One region of the Streptomyces sp. NPDC030838 genome, then DNA from elsewhere that is predicted to be linked to it. Evidence: riboswitches for the same ligand, from Rfam matches in the RefSeq annotation. Region 1 holds a riboswitch; each other region holds the start of a gene.
The links. A riboswitch is a leader RNA that binds a small molecule or an ion and turns the genes downstream of it on or off. The one in region 1 is predicted to bind cobalamin.
Positions count from the first base shown of each region.

Region 2: another riboswitch for cobalamin. It lies ahead of ACZ42A_RS32940 (ribonucleoside-diphosphate reductase subunit alpha); the one in region 1 lies ahead of ACZ42A_RS05695 (energy-coupling factor ABC transporter permease).
Region 3: another riboswitch for cobalamin. It lies ahead of ACZ42A_RS33950 (cobalamin biosynthesis protein); the one in region 1 lies ahead of ACZ42A_RS05695 (energy-coupling factor ABC transporter permease).

Region 1 covers NZ_JBVIED010000001.1:1,255,957-1,260,680, forward strand. Annotated here, with positions in the region: partial or broken gene ACZ42A_RS05685 (alpha/beta fold hydrolase) at 1-139, opposite strand, end outside; gene ACZ42A_RS05690 (LacI family DNA-binding transcriptional regulator) at 274-1,389, shown strand; cobalamin riboswitch at 1,514-1,698, shown strand; gene ACZ42A_RS05695 (energy-coupling factor ABC transporter permease) at 1,730-2,437, shown strand; gene ACZ42A_RS05700 (energy-coupling factor ABC transporter substrate-binding protein) at 2,437-2,808, shown strand; gene cbiQ (cobalt ECF transporter T component CbiQ) at 2,815-3,576, shown strand; gene ACZ42A_RS05710 (energy-coupling factor ABC transporter ATP-binding protein) at 3,573-4,427, shown strand; gene ACZ42A_RS05715 (WD40/YVTN/BNR-like repeat-containing protein) at 4,527-4,724, opposite strand, start outside.
Region 2 covers NZ_JBVIED010000016.1:186,317-191,040, forward strand. Annotated here, with positions in the region: gene ACZ42A_RS32930 (NACHT domain-containing protein) at 1-901, opposite strand, end outside; gene ACZ42A_RS32935 (GNAT family N-acetyltransferase) at 1,090-1,596, shown strand; cobalamin riboswitch at 1,649-1,772, shown strand; gene ACZ42A_RS32940 (ribonucleoside-diphosphate reductase subunit alpha) at 1,894-4,266, shown strand; gene ACZ42A_RS32945 (ribonucleotide-diphosphate reductase subunit beta) at 4,266-4,724, shown strand, end outside.
Region 3 covers NZ_JBVIED010000017.1:165,369-170,092, reverse strand. Annotated here, with positions in the region: gene ACZ42A_RS33955 (nSTAND1 domain-containing NTPase) at 1-2,088, opposite strand, end outside; cobalamin riboswitch at 2,267-2,409, shown strand; gene ACZ42A_RS33950 (cobalamin biosynthesis protein) at 2,512-3,453, shown strand; gene ACZ42A_RS33945 (cobyric acid synthase) at 3,450-4,724, shown strand, end outside.

The DNA of each region.
Region 1 (4,724 bases):
CCACCCGCAGGTCCCGGCCGGCCAGCGCCTCGGCGTGCGCCGACCACTCGCGGCCGTCGCCGCCCCAGCCGTGTACCAGGAGCACCGGCGGGGCGTCGGCCGGGCCGAGGGTCGTGTGGAAGAGACGGGCACGGGGCACGGACGGTCCCTCGGTAGGTGACTGGCGGCTGGCGGCTGGCGGCTGGCGGCTGGCGGCTGGCGGAGTAACCGTTTCCCGCAAAGCCGTGGCCTACGCCTGGCACTCGCGACAACCCCGTGCAGTACCGTCGAGCCGTGACGGAGAACGGACAGGACACCCGGCGGACCAGCCCGGCAGGCCCGCGGGGCGGGCGGAAACGGGCCGGGTCCCGCGGGGGCGGCCCCAGCACGATCCGCGACGTCGCGCGCGAGGCGGGCGTGTCGGTGGCAACCGTTTCCCGCACGCTGGCCGGGAACTATCCGGTGTCCGAGGCGACGCGCGCCCGGGTGATGGCCGCGGTGGAGTCCCTGCGCTACGTGGTGAACGTGCACGCCAAGGCGCTGTCCGGCGGCGTCGCCGGGCCGATCGCGCTGGTCATCCAGGACATCACCGGTCCCTCGCTCGCCCATGTCGCGGCGGGCGTGGAGCAGGAGGCGACCGCGCGCGGCCGGCTCAGCCTGGTGTGCGCGACGCACGGTGACGTGTCCCGCGAGGACGATCTCGTGCAGCTGATGCGCGAGCAGCACGCGGCGGCGGTCGTGCTGGTCGGCGGTGCCGTGACGGACGACGCCTACCACCGGCGGATGGCCGGGTACGCCACCGCGCTGGACGCCGCCGGGTCCCGGCTGGTGCTGGTCGGACGCCCGCCGCTGCCCGCCGGGGTGCCGGCCACGGTCGTGGAGTACGACAACCGGGGCGGGGCCTTCCAGGCCGCCTCGCATCTGCTGGCCGCCGGGCACCGGCGGATCCTCTTCCTCGGCGGGGAGCGCGGGCACAGCACGGCCCGGCAGCGGGCGGCCGGTTTCCGGGACGCGCTGCGCGCGCACGGTGTGCCGTACGAGGAGGAGTCCGACGTCCCCGGCACGTACACCCGCACGTCCGGATATCTGCGCACCCGGGACGCGTTGCGCGCCGGGCGGGACTTCACCGCCGTCCTCGCCGGCACCGACATGGTGGCGCTGGGCGCGCTGGCCGCGCTGCGCGAGGCCGGTCTGGACGTGCCGGGGGACGTGTCGGTGGTGGGCTTCGACGACGTGCCCTTCGCCGCCGATCTGACCCCGGCGCTGACCACCGTGCGGGTGCCGTACGAGGAGCTGGGCCGTACCGCGGTCCGGTTGGCCCTGGACCGGGAGGAGCGGCTTCCGGGGGACGACCATGTGGTGTTGAGCACGCAGTTCGTGGTCCGGCGGTCGGTGGCGCCGCCGCGGTGACGGGTGGACGCCCCAGTCCCTTCGGGGCGATTGGCCGTCGGGTCCCACGAGGGGCGTGCGCCGGTGACCGGGCGGTGCCGCCGGGCGCCCCCTGGGTGCGCTTGTCACCACCCCGAGCCGGGCATTACTGTCACCACGCCTTGGTGAACGGGAAATCCGGTGTGATGCCGGTGCGGCCCTCGCCACTGTGATCGGGAAGTCCGGCTCCGGCCCTCACGGGCAGCCACTGGGTCCTTCGGGACCCGGGAAGGCGGAGTTCGGGCGGTGGTACCCGTCAGCCAGGAGACCGGCCAAGGCGCGTCAACCATCCACGAGGTGCTGGAGAGGGTCTGTTCGAGCCATGCACATTGCCGAGGGTTTTCTGCCTCCGGCGCACGCGGTCGCCTGGGGCGTCGCGTCCGCGCCCTTCGTCGTCCACGGCGTCCGATCCCTGACCCGTGAGGTCCGTGAGCATCCCGAGAGCACGCTGCTGCTCGGCGCCTCCGGAGCCTTCACCTTCGTCCTGTCCGCGCTCAAACTGCCCTCGGTCACCGGCAGCTGCTCGCACCCCACCGGCACCGGTCTGGGCGCGATCCTGTTCCGGCCGCCCGCCATGGCGGTGCTCGGCACCATCACGCTGCTCTTCCAGGCGCTGCTGCTCGCCCACGGCGGGCTGACCACGCTCGGCGCCAACGTCTTCTCGATGGCGATCGTCGGGCCGTGGGCCGGATACGCCGTGTACAAGCTGCTGCGGCGGTACGAGGTGCCGCTCATGGTCGCGGTGTTCTTCGGCGCGTTCGTCGCCGACCTGTCCACCTACTGCGTCACCAGCGTCCAGCTGGCGCTCGCCTTCCCCGACCCGGGCAGCGGATTCCTGGGCGCGCTCGGCAAGTTCGGCTCCATCTTCGCCATCACCCAGATCCCGCTCGCGGTGAGCGAGGGCCTGCTGACGGTACTGGTCATGCGGCTGCTGGTGCAGTCGAGCAAGGGCGAACTGACCCGGCTGGGCGTGCTGGTGGCCGGCAAGCGGGCCGAGACGAAGCCGGCCGGGACCGAGGCGGTGGCGTGATGAGCCGGAACACGAAGATCAACGTTCTGCTGCTGCTCGTCGTGGTCGCGCTCGCCGTACTGCCGCTGGCACTCGGCCTCGGCGACGACGAGAAGGAGCCGTTCACGGGCGCCGACGCCCAGGCGGAGACGGCGATCACCGAGATCGACCCGGACTACGAGCCGTGGTTCTCGCCGCTGTACGAGCCGCCGTCCGGGGAGATCGAGTCGGCGCTGTTCGCCGTCCAGGCGGCGATCGGCGCGGGTGTCCTGGCCTACTACTTCGGTCTGCGGCGCGGCCGGCGGCAGGGCGAACAGCGCGCCCTGGCCCGGCGGGAGACCCTGGCGCCGCAGGACGCCGCCGCGGGCGCCGAGCGCGAGTCCGGGGTCTGAGCGCGCGTGCTGCCGATCGACGCGGCGGCGCACGGCAGCCGCTGGCGCCGCCGTCACCCGGTGGACAAGGCCGTGCTCGGACTCGGCCTGACGGTGCTCGCGATCTCCCTGCCGCCCTGGCCGGGCGCGGCCCTGGTGCTGTCCGCCGCGCTGGTCGTGCTGCTCGGCCCGGCGGGTGTGCCCGGGCGCCGGCTGTGGCGGGCGTACCGGGTGCCGCTCGGGTTCTGCGTGACCGGCGCGGCCACGCTGCTGGTCCAGGTGGGCGGACCCGGGGGATTCCTCGCACTCGCCCCCGGCGGCCCGGTGCGGGCCGGGGAGCTGCTGCTGCGTACCTCGGCCGCCTCGCTCGGGGTGCTGCTGTTCGCCTTCACCACGCCCATGTCCGACCTGCTGCCCCGGCTGGTGCGGGCCGGGGTGCCCGCGCCGGTCGTGGACGTCGCGCTGGTGACGTATCGGATGAGCTTTCTGCTGCTGGACTCGGTGCGGCTGATCCGGGACGCGCAGGCCGCCCGGCTCGGCCACACCACGCGGGCCGCGACCTGGCGTTCGCTGGCCGGGCTCGGCGCCACCGCGTTCGTCCGGGCCTTCGACCGGGCGACGCGGCTGCAGGCCGGGCTCGCCGGGCGCGGCTACGACGGCACCCTGCGCGTCCTGGTCCCCGAGGCCCGCGTCTCCGTCCGCTTCACGGCCGCGAGCTGCGCCCTGCTGGCGGCGCTGGCCGCGCTCACCTTCGCACTGGATTCGTACGGGAAAGGCACCCTGACATGAGCGAGGCCGCTGTCCTGGTCGCCCTGCGGGGCGCGTCCTTCGCGTACGAGGACGGCCCGGCCGTGCTCAGCGGGCTCGACTTCGAGGTCCGCGCGGGCCGGGCGCTGGCGCTGCTCGGCCGCAACGGCAGCGGCAAGACCACGCTGATGCGGCTGCTCAGCGGTGGACTGCGGCCGCGCGAGGGCGAGTTGGCGGTCGAGGGCACCGCGGTGCGCTACGACCGCAAGGGGCTGACCCGGCTGCGGACGACCGTGCAGCTGGTGGTGCAGGACCCGGACGACCAGCTGTTCGCCGCGTCCGTCGCGCAGGACGTGTCGTTCGGGCCGCTGAACCTGGGGCTGCCGGAGCCGGAGGTACGGGCTCGGGTCGCCGAGGCGCTGGCCGCCCTGGACATCACCGCGCTGGCCGACCGGCCCACCCATCTGCTGTCGTACGGGCAGCGCAAGCGGACCGCGATCGCGGGCGCGGTGGCGATGCAGCCCCGGGTGCTGATCCTCGACGAGCCGACCGCCGGGCTCGACCCGGACGGCCAGGAACGGCTCCTGGCCACCCTCGACGGGCTGCGCGCGAGCGGCACGACGGTGGTGATGGCCACCCACGACGTGGACCTCGCCCTGCGCTGGGCCGACGACGCGGCCCTGCTCACCCCGGTCGGCGTGCGCACCGGCCCGGCCCCCGAACTGCTCGCCCGTACGGACCTGCTGGAGCAGGCGGGGCTGCGCCTGCCGTGGGGCGTGGCGGCGGCCCGGCTGCTGCACGCGCAGGGCCTGCTGCCCGACCCGGCCGACGGGCCGCGCACCGCGGAGGCGCTGGCGGCGCTGGCCGCGGCGCGCACACCGGCCGACGGCTGAGGGGACGGACGGTGACGGACGGCGGCGGCAGCCGGCCAGCCCGCCGCCGCTGAAACGGGCGCCGCGCCAAGGCGGTCACACCATGCCGGACAGAAGCGGTCACACCGCGCCGGAGAGATCGATGCGGAACATGCCCCGGCCGTGGGTGACGCAGACCAGCTGCTCGTCCATCCAGAACAGGTCGTCGACGGAGCAGTTGGTCGGTCCCTCGTTCGTCGGCGACCAGGTGACGCCCTCGTCCTCGCTGGCGAACAGGCCGATCTCGGTGCCGCAGTAGAGGAACTGCGGGCGCCGTGG
Region 2 (4,724 bases), on a different contig from region 1:
GCTTCTCCTCGTGGGCGCGTTCGATGGCCCGGCGGATGATGTTGTCCCGGTTCTGCTGGAGGGACTCGTCGAGCAGCGTCTCCTCCAGGCCGTCGGCGATGACGACCACCTTGTCGTCGGCGAGCAGTTGCTGCCAGACCCGCTCGTTCTTGGTGCGGGCCAGGAGACCGCGCGGCGCCTCCTCGGCGAAACGCTGCTTGGCGAGCGTCTCGAAGTTCAGGGCGGCGGCCGCTCCGTCCGCGTCGCGCAGCCGGATCGGCACCGGTACGGCCTGCTGCCGGGCCAGGAGTTCGGTCAGCCGCACCAGGACCGCGGTCTTGCCCGCGCCGACGCCGCCGACGAGCAGATAGGGCCGCCGGGTGTCGCGCTGCCGCAGCCGCTCGGCGATGACCTGGGCGACCTCCTCGCGGCCCACGATCTCGTCGATGTCCGGCCCGGCGGTGAGCACCAGCCGGCGGGGGCAGGAGCGGGCCCGGGCGAGGTAGCGGCGCTTGGTCCAGCTGTACCACCAGAACAGGAAGAGCGCGGCGGCGACGGACGCGGTGAGAACGGGGCCGACGAAGCGGAGGAGATCCTCGAGGCCGTTGGTCGCACCGCCCAGGCGGTCGACGGGGCTCTCCCTGCTGGTGGCGATGTTGTACACCGCCTCCCCGCACCAGACGACCACCAGCAGCGCGGCCAGCAGCCACACGACCCTGGTCACGTTGGTGTAGGAGAGCCATCGGCGCCACTTCCTGGGGCGGGCACCGCCGCGCCGGGCCTCCAGCCGGATCGTCAGGGTGTGCCAGTACCCCAGCAGTCCGTGCCGGGCCCGGCTCGCCGCGCGCCTCAGCTCCAGTGTCGTCATCGGCGCGTCGGGCGGGCGCTCCTTGCCCGGCGGGTTCCGCACGACCCTCGTCACGGGCCGGCCCCCGTCATGGTGCGACCCCCCGTCATGGTGTGACCCCCGGCATGGTGTGATCTCCTCACGAGAGTCCTCCTTCCATGGAATCACTCCGGCCGGGCCCCGCAAGCGGACCCCGCGGTCCCGGGGCGACGCCTGTGGAAAATCCGGAGCCGTTGTCGGCCCCCTCCGGCACACTCGGCCCCATGGACATCGTCATCCGCCCCGTCGCCCCCGCCGAGTACGACGCCCTCGCCGAGATCACCGCCCAGGCCTACCTCCGGGACGGCCTGCTCGACTTCGGGACGAGCGACGCCTATCTGGCCGAGTTGAGGGACGTGGCCAAGCGGGCCGCCGCCGCCAAGGTGCTGGTCGCCGTGGAGGGGGACCGGGTCCTCGGCGGCGTGACCTTCGTCCCGTCGGGCGGCCCCATGGCCGACGTCGCGGGCCCGGGCGAGGCCGAGATACGCATGCTGGCGGTCGCCCACGAGGCCCGTGGCCGCGGAGCCGGCGAGGCCTTGGTGCGTGCCTGCGTCGACCGCGCCCGCGCCACGCCGGGCTGCGTCCGCGTCGTCCTGTCGTCCCAGCGCACCATGCGCACCGCCCACCGCATCTACGAGCGCCTGGGCTTCGTCCGCACCCCGGAGCGGGACTGGAACCCGATCCCCGAGCTGGACGACATCACTCTGCTCACCTACGAGTTGACGCTCTGAAGCCACCCCGACACAACATCTGGGGGTGGCACGACAGCCCGGCACAAGATGTATGCTCATGCTCGCTGTCGCCGCAGGGGAATCCGGTGCGAATCCGGAACTGTCCCGCAACGGTGTACTTGCGTGCATCTGCACGCCTGTTCAGTCCGAGGACCTGCCGACAGCGCACCCGGCCGTCCGGCCGGTGTGCCCTGACGTCCGGGCCTCGCGGAATGGGCCGGTGGACGCGACGCCGCGTGCGCTCGTGAGCTGCCCCCTGCCCTCGTAGGCCCCTTGCCGAGCGAGGGAGAGCCCCACGTGACCATCGCGCCCGCAGATCCGGCCTCAGCAGCGGTCCCGTCCCACGACGACGGTCCCGGCGCCGCGCTGCTGCGGACCCTGACCGAGCTGACCGCCGACCTCCCCGACGCCGACCCCGGCCGGGTCGCCGCCGCCGCGCTGCGCGGACGGTCGGCGAACGCGGACGAGGCGGAGTTGCGCGAGCTGGCCACGGAGGCGGCCGCCGGCCTCATCTCCGAGGACCCCGCCTACAGCAGGCTCGCCGCCCGGCTGCTGGCGATCGGCATCACCGCCGAGGCCGCCTCGCAGGGCGTCACGTCCTTCACCGAGTCCGTCGCCGTCGGCCACCGCGAGGGCCTGATCGCCGACCGCACCGCCGAGTTCGTCCGGCTGCACGCCGAGCGTCTCGACGCCCTCGTCGACCGCACCGCCGACGACCGCTTCGGCTACTTCGGCCTGCGCACCCTGCACAGCCGCTATCTGCTGCGCCACCCGATCACCCGCAAGGTCGTCGAGACGCCCCAGCACTTCCTGCTGCGCGTCGCCGCCGGTCTCGCCGAGGACGACACCATCCGCTCCCTGGAGGAGGTCGCGGCGCTCTACGGGCTCATGAGCCGCCTCGACTACCTCCCCTCCTCCCCCACGCTGTTCAACTCGGGTACCCGGCACCCCCAGATGTCGTCCTGCTACCTCCTGGACTCCCCCAAGGACGAGCTGGACTCCATCTACGACCGCTACCACCAGGTCGCCCGCCTCTCGAAGCACGCCGGCGGCATCGGTCTGTCGTACAGCCGCATCCGCTCGCGCGGTTCGCTGATCCGCGGCACCAACGGCCACTCCAACGGCATCGTCCCGTTCCTGAAGACCCTCGACGCCTCGGTCGCCGCGGTGAACCAGGGCGGCCGGCGCAAGGGCGCGGCCGCGGTCTACCTGGAGACCTGGCACTCCGACATCGAGGAGTTCCTGGAGCTGCGCGACAACACCGGCGAGGACGCCCGCCGCACCCACAACCTGAACCTCGCGCACTGGGTGCCGGACGAGTTCATGCGCCGCGTGAACGCCGACGAGCAGTGGTCCCTGTTCTCCCCGTCCGACGTACCCGAGCTGGTCGACCTGTGGGGCGAGGAGTTCGACGCGGCGTACCGCAAGGCCGAGGAGAACGGCCTCGCCAAGAAGACCATCCCCGCCCGCGATCTGTACGGCCGGATGATGCGCACCCTCGCGCAGACCGGCAACGGCTGGATGACGTTCAAGGACGCCGCCAACCGCACCGCCAACCAGACCGCCGAGCCGGGCCACGTCATCCACTCCTCCAACCTCTGCACGGAGATCCTGGAGGTCACCGACGACGGCGAGACGGCGGTCTGCAACCTGGGGTCCGTCAACCTCGGCGCCTTCGTGGACGGCGACGACATCGACTGGGAGCGGCTGGACGCCACCGTCCGCACCGCCGTCACCTTCCTCGACCGCGTCGTCGACATCAACTTCTACCCGACCGAGCAGGCGGGCCGCTCCAACGCCAAGTGGCGTCCCGTCGGCCTCGGCGCGATGGGTCTGCAGGACGTCTTCTTCAAGCTGCGGCTGCCCTTCGACTCTCCGGAGGCGAAGCGGCTCTCCACCCGCATCTCCGAGCGGATCATGCTCGCCGCGTACGAGGCCTCCGCCGACCTCGCCGAGCGCAACGGCCCGCTGCCGGCCTGGGAGAAGACCCGTACCGCCCGGGGCGTGCTGCACCCCGACCACTACGACGTGGAGCTGACCTGGCCGGAGCGCTGGGCGGCGCTGCGCGAGCGGATCGCGTCGGTCGGCATGCGCAACTCGCTGCTGCTGGCCATCGCGCCGACCGCCACCATCGCCTCGATCGCGGGCGTCTACGAGTGCATCGAGCCGCAGGTGTCCAACCTGTTCAAGCGCGAGACGCTCTCCGGCGAGTTCCTCCAGGTCAACTCCTATCTGGTGCAGGACCTGAAGGACCTCGGCGTCTGGGACGCCCGCACCCGTGAGGCGCTGCGCGACTCGAACGGCTCTGTGCAGGACTTCGCGTGGATCCCGGAGGACGTACGGCGGCTGTACCGCACGGCGTGGGAGATCCCGCAGCGCGGCCTCATCGACATGGCCGCGGCCCGCACTCCGTTCCTGGACCAGGCGCAGTCCCTGAACCTGTTCATGGAGACGCCGACCATCGGCAAGCTCTCCTCGATGTACGCGTACGCCTGGAAGTCCGGGCTGAAGACGACGTACTACCTGCGCTCGCGCCCCGCGACGCGCATCGCCCGCGCCGCCCAGGCGCAGGCTCAGCCCGAGAAGAACATCCCCGTCCAGCAGGTCGCCGACCCCGAAGCGGTCGCCTGCTCCCTTGAGAACCCCGAGTCCTGCGAGGCCTGCCAGTAATGTCCACCCGTGACCAGAATCTCCTCGACCCGGGCTTCGAGCTGACCCTGCGCCCCATGCGCTACCCGGACTTCTACGAGCGCTACCGGGACGCCATCAAGAACACCTGGACCGTGGAGGAGGTCGACCTCCACTCGGACGTCGCCGACCTCGCCAAGCTGACCCCGGCCGAGCAGCACCTGATCGGTCGTCTGGTCGCGTTCTTCGCGACGGGCGACTCGATCGTGGCGAACAACCTGGTGCTGACCCTCTACAAGCACATCAACTCCCCGGAGGCGCGCCTGTATCTGTCGCGCCAGCTCTTCGAGGAGGCCGTGCACGTCCAGTTCTATCTGACGCTGCTGGACACCTATCTGCCCGACCCGGACGACCGGGCGGCGGCCTTCGCGGCCGTGGAGAACATCCCGTCCATCCGGGAGAAGGCCGAGTTCTGCTTCAAGTGGATGGACTCGGTGGAG
Region 3 (4,724 bases), on a different contig from region 1:
GTAGTCGCGTTCCGCCTGGGTGATGTCCGCGCGGCGGACCGGGTCCGCCAGTTGTTCCAGTGACGTGGCCAGCATCGTCCCCCGCAGCAGCGCGCCCGGCTCCTCCCCCGTCTCCTTCCAGTGGGCGAGTGCCTGGAGCAGCCGTTCCTGCCAGGCTCGGAAGTCGCGGGACGCCTCCAGCCACTCGCGCAGGCGGGGCCAGGCGCGGACGAGTTCCTCGTGGGCGAGGTCGACGATGGGGTCGTCGTCGGGGCCGTGGGTGATGCGGACGAAGCGGGTGTGGGTGGCCAGGGCCTCCGCGGCCGACCGGAGGTCGGGGGGCAGGGGTGCGAGGCGTACCGGCTTGCGGGTGAAGCCGCCCGCCTCGTCGGGGCGGGCGAGTTGGGTGAACAGGCGGCGCACCGGGGCTTCGCCGTGCGCCGCGATGACCTCGCCGACCCGCTGCTCGGCGTGGGCGGAGAGGGCGCCGGCGACGCCGCCCAGGGCCTCGTAGCCGGAGTGAGTGAGGCGTACGCCCTTCTCGTGCGCCCAGAGTTCCGTGAGGGCGAACTCCACCAGGGGGAGGTGGCCCGGCTCGTCCTCGGCGTCGTCGACGATGCGTTCGGCGAGGCCGGTTTCCAGAGTCAGGCCGGGGACGCGGGCCGCCGGGCCCTCGATGGCACGCAGCAGGCCCGATCGGCCGAGCGGCGCGACGACTTGGGCGCAGTCGCTGAGGACGCGAGCGGTGGCGGGGTCGGCCAGGTCGTCCAGGCAGGCGGAGCGCAGGGTGGCGAGGACGCGCAGCCGTCGCCCTTCCGCCGGGACCGAGACCATGCCGGCCATCAGGGCCAGCAGGGCCCGGGCGGTGGCGGGGTCGGCCGCGACCGTCTCCTCCAGCTGGTTGAGGAAGAAGACATGGCCCTGCGGGCCGCAGTGGTCGAGCAGGCGGCGGCCGAGTTCGGCGGGGGTCGGGCCGTCGGCGGAGTCCAGCAGGTCGGCCAACGCCAGCGCCACGCGTTCGTGTTCCACGGTGGTCAGTGCAGGGTGGCGAGCGGGTTCGGCCCCCCGGGGCGCGGGCACGGCGGCGGGGCCGGAATCAGCGCCGGGATCGAGCGACGACGCCGAGGTGGCGGCGGAATCAGCCTCGGGCGCCGACGCCGAGGCGGCCCCGGCATCAACCCCCGCCCCCAGCACCCCCACCACCGCCCTCGCCACCGTCAGCGACGCCCGCGTCCCGGGCAACGGACGGATCTCGGACACGGTGAACCCCTCGGCCCGCAGGCGCGGCAGCACCCCCGCCCGGACCAGCGACGTCTTGCCACTGCCCGACGGCCCCACCACCGGTACCACCAGGTGCCGTTCGACCGCGTCCAGGAGGCGGTGAGTCTCCTCCTCGCGGCCGAAGAAGTACTCGGCGTCCTCCTCGCGGAAGGCGTCGAGGCCTCGGTAGGGGCAGCGGCGCAGGCCTGGCCGGAGGTCCAGCAACGTGGCCGCCGGGATGAGATACGACGTCACCGCCGAGGCGCCGCGGTCGGTGGCGACGGTCATGCCGATGACCGCGCCCACCTCCTCGTCCCAGACCGGCGCTCCGCTGCAGCCGGGGCCGATGCGGTGGCCGGTGCTGCCGTCCGTCTCCATCGAGATCCAGCCCTGGCCCACCGCGCCGAGCAGCCGTCCGCCGATCCAGGCGCCGTGCTCGGCGGTGGCGGGGAAGCCGAGGATGCGGAAGCGGTGGTGCCAGACGTCGCCGGTGCCGGCGAGCGGGACCGCTCCGGCGGGTGCGCCTTCCGGCAGCCGCAGCAGGGCGATGTCCCCGCTGCCGTCCCCCGCCACCGGCCGCCAGGCCGTCACCGACGCCTCGTAGGTGACCGTGCCGGGCAGGAGCGGGAATTCCACGGTCACCGGTGACGTGGGCGGCGTCGGCGAACCAGCGTCCGTGCGCAGCGCGTCCGCGACGACATGCGCGCAGGTGGCCACCGTCCCGGGCGCCAGCAGGAACCCGGTCCCGACGCGGCGCCCATCGCCGCCGCACACCCGTACCACCGCCGCGCCGAGGCCCTCCGGGGAACGCGCCGCCGCCCCCGGTACGCCCGCTTCATCAATGCTCATACGTTTTCGCCGAGTTCCCCACACCTCGTAGCACTTCGCACGACGTATTGGAGGCGCCCCCCGCCTCCCCCGCAACCGGCTTCACGGAAGGCCACCCGCACGGGGAGGAGCGCGGGCCGGTGCCGGGCATGTGGGGTTCTGCACACTCCCCCCTCGCAGGTCAACGGCAAGTTGACGGCCGTTCCGACCGCGTGGTGGACTGCCGGAGCCATGTACGGCGGCAGGAGAGGAAGCCCGGTGTGAATCCGGCGCGGTCCCGCCACTGTGACCGGGGAAGGACAACCCCCGGGAGCCAGGAACTCTCACCGCCGGTCTCGTCGAACCAGGGCGCGGACACCCTGAGTGAGGACATAACGCGATGCTCGGCTGCCGATCGAGGAACTCCAGAAGGCTCCCCCCCGTCCCCACGGTCGGCTGAGTCCCATGCGTGCCGATCGCGTCTTCGCGTACGGCGCCGCCGCCGGTCTCCTCGGTGATCTGCTCCTCGGCGATCCGCGCCGCGGGCATCCGGTCGCCGCGTTCGGGCAGGCCGCGGCCGCCGTCGAACGTGTCCTGTACCGCGACCACCGGGGGCGGGGCGTCCTGCACGCCGTGGTGTGCGCCGGTGGCGCCATCACCCTGGGGGCCGTGGCCTCGCGGGTCGTACGGTCCTCCCCCGCCGCCTCCGTCACGCTGACCGGCGCCGCCACCTGGGCCGTCGTCGGCGGCACCTCGCTCGCGCGCGAGGCCACCGCCATCGGGCGGGCGCTGGAGGCGGGCGACATCGAGGCCGCCCGGGAGCGGCTGCCCCATCTGTGCGGGCGGGATCCGCAGGCGCTGGACGCCGACGGGATCGCCCGGGCCGTCGTCGAGTCCGTCGCCGAGAACACCTCCGACGCCGTCGTGGGCGCGCTCGTGTGGGGGGCCGTGGGGGGCGTGCCCGGCCTGCTCGGGTTCCGGGCCGTCAACACCCTCGACGCCATGGTCGGGCACAAGTCGCCCCGGTATCGGCGTTACGGGTGGGCGTCCGCCCGGCTCGACGACCTCGCCGGGTGGCCGGGGGCGCGGCTGACCGCCGTACTCGCCGCGCTCGCCGGTGACGATCCGCGCGGGGCCGTGCATGCCTGGCGGGCCGACGCCGCCAGGCATCCGAGCCCCAACGCCGGGCCCGTGGAGGCCTCGTTCGCGGGGGCGCTCGGGGTGCGGCTGGGCGGGACGCTGTCGTACGGGGGGCGCGTGGAGCACCGGCCCGTGCTGAACCAGGCGGGGCGCGCCGTCCACGTCAACGACATCCGACGGGCCGTACGGCTCTCCCGGCGCGTGAGCTGGCTCGCGCTCGGCGTGTGCGCGGGCGCACGCCTCATCAGGAAGGGGCGTAAGCGATGAACGGTGGTCTGCTCGTCGCCGGTACCACCTCCGACGCCGGCAAGAGCGTCGTCACCGCCGGGATCTGCCGGTGGCTGGTGCGACAGGGCGTCAAAGTCGCGCCGTTCAAGGCGCAGAACATGTCCCTCAACTCCTTTGTCACGCGCGAGGGTGCCGAGATCGGGCGGGCGCAGGCCATGCAGGCGCAGGCCTGCCGGGTCGAGCCGACCGCGCTGATGAACCCCGTGCTGCTCAAGCCGGGCGGCGAGCAGAGCAGCCAGGTCGTGCTGCTCGGCAAGCCGGTGGGCGAGCTGAGCGCGCGCGGGTATCACGGCGGGCGGCAGCAGAAGCTGCTCGGCACCGTGCTGGACTGTCTCGCCGAACTGCGGGGCACGTATGACGCGGTGATCTGTGAGGGGGCCGGTTCGCCCGCCGAGATCAATCTGCGGCGGACCGACATCGTCAACATGGGCATCGCGCGCAATGCCGGGCTGCCCGTGCTCGTCGTCGGCGACATCGACCGCGGCGGCGTCTTCGCGTCCTTCTTCGGGACGGTCGCCCTGCTGTCGCCGGAGGACCAGGAGCTGGTCGCCGGCTTCCTGGTCAACAAGTTCCGCGGTGACGTCTCCCTGCTGGCGCCCGGCCTCGACATGCTGAACGGGCTCACGGGGCGGCGGACGTACGGCGTGCTGCCGTTCCGGCACGGGCTCGGCATCGACGAGGAGGACGGCCTGCGGGTCTCCCTGCGCGGGACCGTGCGGGAGTCGAACGTCGCCCCGCCCGTCGGCGAGGACGTGCTGCGGGTCGCCGTCTGTGCCGTCCCCCTCATGTCCAACTTCACGGACGTGGACGCGCTCGCCGCCGAACCGGGCGTCGTGGTGCGGTTCGTGGACCGGCCCGAGGAACTGGCCGACGCCGACCTCGTGGTCATTCCGGGCACGCGCGGAACCGTGCGGGCGCTGGAGTGGCTGCGGGAGCGCGGGCTGGCGGACGCCATCGTCCGAAGGGCCGCGCAGGAAAGGCCCGTCCTCGGCATCTGCGGCGGCTTCCAGGTGCTCGGCGAGCACATCGAGGACGACGTCGAGAGCCGCCGGGGGCACGTCGACGGGCTCGGGATCCTGCCCGTGCGGGTGCGGTTCGCCCGCGAGAAGACCCTGACCCGGCCGGAGGGGGAAGCCCTCGGCGAGCGCGTCGAGGGCTACGAGATCCACCACGGCGTCGCCGACGTCCTTGGCGGGGAGCCCTTCCTGGACGGCTGCCGGGTCGGCCAGACCTGGGGCACCCACTGGCAC